Linked DNA regions of Methylotuvimicrobium sp. KM2. The protein of the gene in region 2 interacts with the protein of the main gene of each other region in a pairwise test. Links are inferred from orthologs where the notes say so. Each region holds a gene or a part of one and is shown on either strand. Other genes may lie near its edges.

The links. The genes of interacting proteins can lie anywhere in the genome.
Region 1: the proteins of WJM45_RS18440 (region 2) and hypB interact in binary tests that used the Escherichia coli proteins (3 or more experiments, as listed by UniProt). The link is inferred for Methylotuvimicrobium sp. KM2 from one-to-one orthologs.

What each region holds. Positions count from the first base shown.
Region 1 is NZ_CP150634.1:2,479,666-2,482,570, reverse strand. It holds hypB (hydrogenase nickel incorporation protein HypB), read right to left. Parts: upstream 1,930-2,905; coding sequence 1,072-1,929; downstream 1-1,071. Other genes in the region: WJM45_RS10520 (ketosteroid isomerase-related protein), read right to left, coding at 2,636-2,905; WJM45_RS10525 (VOC family protein), read left to right, coding at 2,123-2,563; hypD (hydrogenase formation protein HypD), read right to left, coding at 1-1,062. UniProt on the Escherichia coli protein: Involved in the maturation of [NiFe] hydrogenases. Required for nickel insertion into the metal center of the hydrogenase. Exhibits a low intrinsic GTPase activity, which is essential for nickel insertion.
Region 2 is NZ_CP150634.1:4,376,391-4,380,419, reverse strand. Bases 1-2,909 are described here. They hold WJM45_RS18440 (peptidylprolyl isomerase), read left to right. Parts: upstream 1-1,168; coding sequence 1,169-1,651; downstream 1,652-2,909. Other genes in these bases: hemF (oxygen-dependent coproporphyrinogen oxidase), read right to left, coding at 2,766-2,909; WJM45_RS18435 (TraB/GumN family protein), read left to right, coding at 1,733-2,710; greB (transcription elongation factor GreB), read right to left, coding at 571-1,068; wecC (UDP-N-acetyl-D-mannosamine dehydrogenase), read left to right, coding at 1-561. Also shown: more of hemF, read right to left, coding at 2,910-3,686; WJM45_RS18425 (hypothetical protein), read right to left, coding at 3,772-4,029. UniProt on the Escherichia coli protein: Folding helper with both chaperone and peptidyl-prolyl cis-trans isomerase (PPIase) activities. Chaperone activity prevents aggregation of unfolded or partially folded proteins and promotes their correct folding.

The DNA of each region.
Region 1 (2,905 bases), 1.9 Mb from region 2 along the record:
TCGGCAGGCGCCTTCATCGGAAACCATGCACGGCCCAACCGGCGAGCGCGGTGTGCATGAAACGCCGTAGAGCTTGCAGTCGACCGGCTTGATGCGCCCCAGCACGACTCTCGCACAGTCGCAGCCCGGCGGCATCGTGCCGGCATTTTTTCTTGCATTTTCGGCATGGACGGGAAAACGAAACCGGGCGTTATGCTGTGCATAGTCGGCGCTAAGTTCAAGTCCCGATGCCGGTATGATACCGATTCCTCGCCAAGGGGCATCGACGATCGTCAGGGTGCTTTCGATCAATCGGCGGGCGGTCGGATTGCCATGCGGTTTAACGACTTGCTCGTAGCAATTATCCAAAAAAATTCGGCCGTCGAGTTTTTGTCGTAAAACAGAATAAATCGCCGCCAATAAACTGTCCGGCGTGAAACCGGCAATCGCGGCCGGGAAGCCGTGGCGGTCCACGACGAATTGCCATTCCTCAGGCCCCATCACGGTTGAAACATGGCCTGGGGCAATCAGCGCATCGAACGACGGCGTTTCGTAGTCGAGCAGCATCGCAACCGCAGGCCAAGTCAGGCGACCGCTCATCAGCAGCAATAAGTTATCGGGAATGCCTTCGGAGAGCATGCCGGCGACCGGGGCGCAGGTCGTTTCGAATCCGGCGACGAAAAACACGACAGTTTTATCGGGTTCGGATTTTGCGATTCGAACCGCTTCGGAAGGCGAGGCGATGGGGCGAATGTCGGCGCCGGCGGCTTTGGCTTGTTCGAGAGAGCGTACCGACTTGCTCGAAACATTGACCGGCACGCGCAGCATATCGCCGAACGCCACGACTATGCTATCGGGTTCGTTCAGACCGATTTGTATCGCTTGATAAATATCTTCTTCCGGACAAATGCAAACCGGGCAGCCGGGGCCCGGAATCAAATCGATCATGTCGGGCAGGGCGCTTCTGAGTCCCGCCATCGAAATCGAACGCTCATGACCGCCGCAGACGTTCATGATGCGCACCGGCGAGGTCAAAGGCAGTGCGCGGATTTGATCGAGCCATTGTCGTGCGTCGAGTGCCATCGAAAGACCTCAGGCTGGTACGCCGGCTTTAACAACCGGGCGAAAGCGGACTTGCGCCGGATCGGTATGCAGTAATTGGCCGTCTCGCTGGACGTTTGGGCGTGTCGTTTGTTGTTGTGCCAGTTTGTTTCGATGCGCTTGGAGTTGTTCGTGCAGCCAATCGATCCAGGCATCCAACCCGGAATCGTTATTCTGCCGAGAAGATAGGTTAAACACCTGCGCCTTACTGGCTAAATTACGTAGTGCTTGTTCGGCCCTTTCCGGTGAAAAATCGTCGAGAAACGGCAATAAATCGCTCTTGGTGATCAGCATCAAATCCGCCGCTCGAAACATGACCGGATACTTGGCCGGTTTGTCGTCTCCTTCGGTCGTCGAGAGCAGGGTCACGTTCAAATGATGTCCTAAATCGAAACTGGCTGGACAAACGAGGTTACCGACATTTTCTATGAACAAGATATCGATAGACGACAAGTCGATATGATGCAGTGCATCGTGAATCAGATGCGCATCGAGATGACATGCTGTTCCTGTTGTGATTTGATGCGCAGGTACGCCATGCGCGCGAATTCTGGCGGCATCGTTTTCGGTTTCGAGATCGCCTTCGATTACAGCCAGGTCTAAAGAACCGTTCAGCCGCTTGATCGTTGCTTCGAGCAAGGCGGTTTTACCCGAGCCGGGTGAGGACATCAGGTTGATCGCCAAGACCTTTCGTGCATCGAAATGACTCCGGTTATGTTCGGCTTGGTTGTCGTTTTTGGCGAGTAAATTTTTCAGCACCGTGATCGTCGTGGTACCGTTAGTCGGTTTTTCCGCTAAAACGAAAGGACGATTACCGGGCGTGATATTACAACCGCAGGTATTGCACATAGGGATAGCCTCTGTAACTTCTAAAAAGTGCATAACTATGTTATATGAGCACCATGAATGGCACAAGCCGATAATAGCACTTCGAGGGTTTGAGGGCATTCAGAATTCGGCAATCCTGAGTAAGGTTGGAAGGTTGAATCTCAGAGTGGAATTCCCATAAACTCGTTTATTTAAAATATAAGGAGTCAATAACATGCGTTATTTACACACGATGGTACGGGTTCGCGATTTGGACGAAGCATTGGATTTTTATTGCCATAAGCTCGGCTTGAGTGAAACCAAACGGATGGAGAGCGAGCAGGGCCGCTTTACACTCGTATATTTAGCGGCGCCGAAAGATAAGGATCAAGCCGCGGTTCAAGACGCGCCGTTGCTGGAGTTGACCTACAATTGGGACCCTGAGGAATACACCGGTGGCCGCAACTTCGGTCATTTGGCTTTCGAGGTCGACGACATTTACGAAACGTGCCGAAAATTGATGGATGCGGGCGTTACGATCAACCGTCCGCCTCGGGATGGACATATGGCCTTTATTCGTTCGCCGGATGAAATTTCGATCGAATTATTGCAAAAAAGCGAGCCGCTGGAGCCGAAGGAGCCTTGGGCTTCGATGCAAAATACCGGAACGTGGTAATTAAATTCATAGGATTTGAAAAGTTAGCTATTCGATTCCCGCGTCGAGCTCGGGAATCGAATGAAAGCCGAATTAGCTGTTAACTTGGGCAATCCAGTCTTGCAAGTTGTAATAATTGGAAATGCGAGCGACTTTGTTATCGCGGATTTCGAAGAAGGCGCCCGCGGGCAGTCTGTAAGTTTGTCCGGCAGCTTCCGGTAAGCCTTCGTCCGTTTGTAAGTATTCGCCCAAGACGACGAACTCCGCTGCGGCACGTTTACCGTCCGGGGTGGCCATGATGACCATGTCGACTAATTCTTCCTTGTAATTATTATTCATGCAAGCCATGAACTGCGTAAAGGC
Region 2 (4,029 bases):
AATATCGCTTTCGCTAACGAACTGTCGCTGATTTGCGATCAAGAAAATATCAACGTTTGGGAATTGATCAAATTGGCGAATCGTCATCCGCGAGTTAATATATTGCAACCAGGCCCTGGCGTCGGCGGGCATTGTATTGCCGTGGATCCTTGGTTTATTGTGGCGAGGTCGCCGGATCAAGCCAGACTCATTAGAACCGCTCGTGAAGTCAACGATGCCAAACCGCATTGGGTCATCGATAAAGTCAAAGTCAGTGCCGATAAATTCAAAAATCCTGTTATCGGCTGTTTGGGTTTGGCTTTTAAAGCCGATGTCGACGATTTGAGGGAGTCGCCGGCTTTGGATATCGTCAAGGAAATACGAAAGCAAGCCATTGGCGAGGTACTGGTCGCCGAACCCAACTTAACGGAATACAAGGACTTTACGCTTTTGCCTTATCAAGAAGTTATCAAGCGGTCCGATATCGTGTTGCTGTTAGTCGATCATAAGCCGTTTAAATCGTTGAAGGCGGCCGACCTCAAAGAGAAAATTTTGATCGATACGCGCGGCGTGATTCAATAGTTTTCCGAGTCATACTTCATAGGCAATGTCCAGCACCGTATACTGTATGACTTGATTAGCAATGTTAATGACGACCACATCGTCAAAAGTCTTTTTCAATAAAGCCTTGGCGAGTGGCGAATCCAAGCTGATATGCTGTTTAGCCGGATCGAGTTCGTCTGCGCCTACGATTCGGTATTTGACTTCCTTTCCTTCGGCGTTTTCCACTGTTACCCAAGCACCGAAATAGATGCGATCTTCATCGTTCGGTGTTTGATCGACCACTTTTAGTATCGGCAAGCGTTTTTGCAAGTAATGAATACGTCTGTCGAGACCGCGCAGTTCTTTTTTTCGATAGATATATTCGGCGTTTTCCGAACGGTCGCCCTCTGCGGCTGCGGCGGCAAGCGCTTCAGTTACCTCTTTACGTTTTTCCCATATCTGTTTGAGCTCTTGTTCCAAGGCTTGATAGCCATGACGGGTGATGTAGGGAGATGATTTAGGTTGAGGTGGTCTCCAGCGGCTCATGATTACTATAGTATTGAAATAAATTTTGAAGATTTTCACACAAACGTGCGTCAATTTTATATCATAAACAGCCCTTCATTAATCAATTAAAGGTTTATTTATGCAAGTTGCTGACAATATGGCGGTTTCGATCCATTACACATTAACTAACTCGGCAGGCGAGCAACTCGATAGCTCGATAGGCAGTGATGCGTTAGTTTATCTTCACGGCAGCGGCAATATCATTCCCGGTTTAGAAAAAGCTTTACAGGGTAAATCGGTCGGAGACAAATTCCAAGTTGCCATCGCTCCGGAAGACGGATATGGCGAATATTTTCAAGAGATGGTTCAGGTTATCCCGCGCAAGATGTTTGAAGGTGTTGATAACGTGGAAGTCGGTATGCAGTTTCATGCCGATGTCAGTTCCGGTCCCGGTATTGTCACCGTTATTAAGGTCGAAGGCGACGAAGTGACGATTGACGGTAATCATCCTCTAGCTGGAGAGTCGCTGAATTTCGATGTTGAAGTCACCGATATCAGGGCTGCGACAGAGGATGAATTGGCTCACGGCCATATTCATGGAGTTGGCGGCGTAGATCACTAAGCCGCAATTACTCAATATTTTTACGAGAACCGAATGCGTTGCTAGAGCCCGAGCAACACAAACGTTCCATCTTTCATCATTATGAAGACGTTCAAATCTGCCGCGCATGACAAAGTCGTTTGCTATTTTTTAGGGTTCGCGCTTTTAATTGCGGGGCCGGTTTATTCTGAAACCTCGCTATGGCGGGTTAGTAAAGATGATGCCGAATTGTTTATCGGCGGTACTATTCATTTGCTGAGTACTTCGGATTATCCGTTACCCGAAGCGTTTGATCGGGTTTATCGAAAAGCCGACAAATTAGTGTTGGAAGTCGATTTAGCCGACTTTTCCGGGCAGGAAGCGCAAATAGCTATGATGCGGCGTTTACAATATGTCGACGGTACGACATTGCGTGATGAGCTTAACGCCGAGACCTATGCCGAATTGCAGCGTTTTTGTAAACATGCGGGCATACCGATTGAGTCTTTACAGAACTTGAAGCCGCCTTTGGTCGCGATTAGTCTGATGATGTTTGAATTACATCGTCTTGGTTTAGCCGAAGCCGGCGTGGATCATTTTTTTAGCGCGAAAGCCAAGTCTGATAATAAGCCCGTTGGGGCGTTAGAATCGTTGGAGACGCAAATATCCGCACTGGAGCAGATGGGACTGGGGCAGGGGAACGAACTCATTTTGTCCACGTTAAGAGAAATTCAAGAACTCCCCGCGTTGCTGGGGGAGCTCAAGTCTGCATGGCGTTCAGGCGATCTTGATATTTTGGATGAGTTAGGCATCGCGGCGATGCGTAGCGATTACCCTCGCCTATATCGAGATCTGCTGGTGAGTCGCAATAATGCTTGGGTGCCTAAGATTGAGGCGATGCTAAGAACACCCGAGCGCGAGTTGATTTTAGTCGGCGTGTTGCATTTAGCCGGGCAAGAAGGTGTTTTGCGGCAATTATGCGAACGGGGTTATATAGTCGAATCTTATCGGTCTTTTCCTGTTAACAACGATCATGAAGATGCTTTCATCGTTCCGCAGAATGTAAGTGCTTGGAGTGCGTTTGGATGCGATCCTCAATAGACGCATCCCATACCTTTTATTCTTAGACGGTTTTTTCAATCAAAAGGGAGTAAGTTTATTGGTCTTGGCCCAGCCAATCTTGCGGCGTTAAATAGCGCTCGTACAATTCGGCTTCGGGCGAGCCTGGTTCCGGGTGCCAATTATAGCGCCAGTTCGCAACCGGCGGCATCGACATTAAAATCGATTCGGTGCGTCCGCCCGATTGTAAGCCGAAGAGTGTGCCGCGATCGTAAACCAGATTGAATTCGACGTAACGTCCGCGACGATAGAGTTGAAACTCGCGTTCTCGATCGCCGTAAGGCATGTTCTTGCGTTTTTCGATAATCGGTACGTAGGCATCGATATAGTGATTACCGATGCTTTGCATGAATGCAAAGCATTGCCCGAAGCCCCATTCATTCAGATCGTCGAAGAACAACCCACCCGCACCGCGTGTTTCGCCGCGGTGTTTCAAATAAAAATACTCGTCGCACCATTTCTTATAGCGAGGATAAACCTCTTTGCCGAAAGGCTCGCAGGCTAGGCGTGCGGTTTGATGCCAATGCTGCACGTCTTCATAAAACGGATAAAAAGGCGTTAAATCGAATCCGCCGCCGAACCACCAAATCGGCTCTTCGCCGGGTTTTTCCGCGACAAAAAAGCGCACATTGGCATGTGAAGTCGGAACATAGGGGTTACGCGGATGAATGACTAATGAAACGCCCATCGCTTGAAATCGGCGGCCTGTCAACTCCGGCCTCGCGGCTGTCGCTGACGCAGGTAGTTGGTTACCGAAGACGTGAGAAAAATTGACGCCGCCTTGTTCGATGACGTGGCCGTTGCTTAATACTCGGGTCTTGCCGCCTCCGCCTTCAGGTCTTTGCCAGTCGTCTTCGATAAATCTTGCGTTCGGTTCCTGGCTTTCCAGCGCGGCGCAGATCCGATTTTGTAAATCCAGTAGAAAGTTTTTGACGTTGTCGATGTCTTTGTTATTCATTGTTTATTAGAGTATCAAGAGGAAGCGGGCGTTAAAATCTATCAGTTTTTGTAAGGTTACGCCAAGTTTTTTGCGTGCTCACTTTTTAGCGGGAATCAAGAAAATGCCGGAACAAATCCGGATTAAGTTTTTTTAGGTCCGCTCTTAAAGCGATCGATGTCGACTCAAGCGGTTCGGCGCTTAATTGCTTGGCTAGGTTGAATGCGAGAAAACCTTCCGCTTCGCCGTTTAAAATAAGGTCTTGTTTGGCCAGAGCCGGCTTGATCAATAGTATCCAGGCCGGGAAAAACTGTGTCGGCAGCTCGAGGTCAAGCTTCTGAAATCGTTGCCAGTCGTCGGAAAG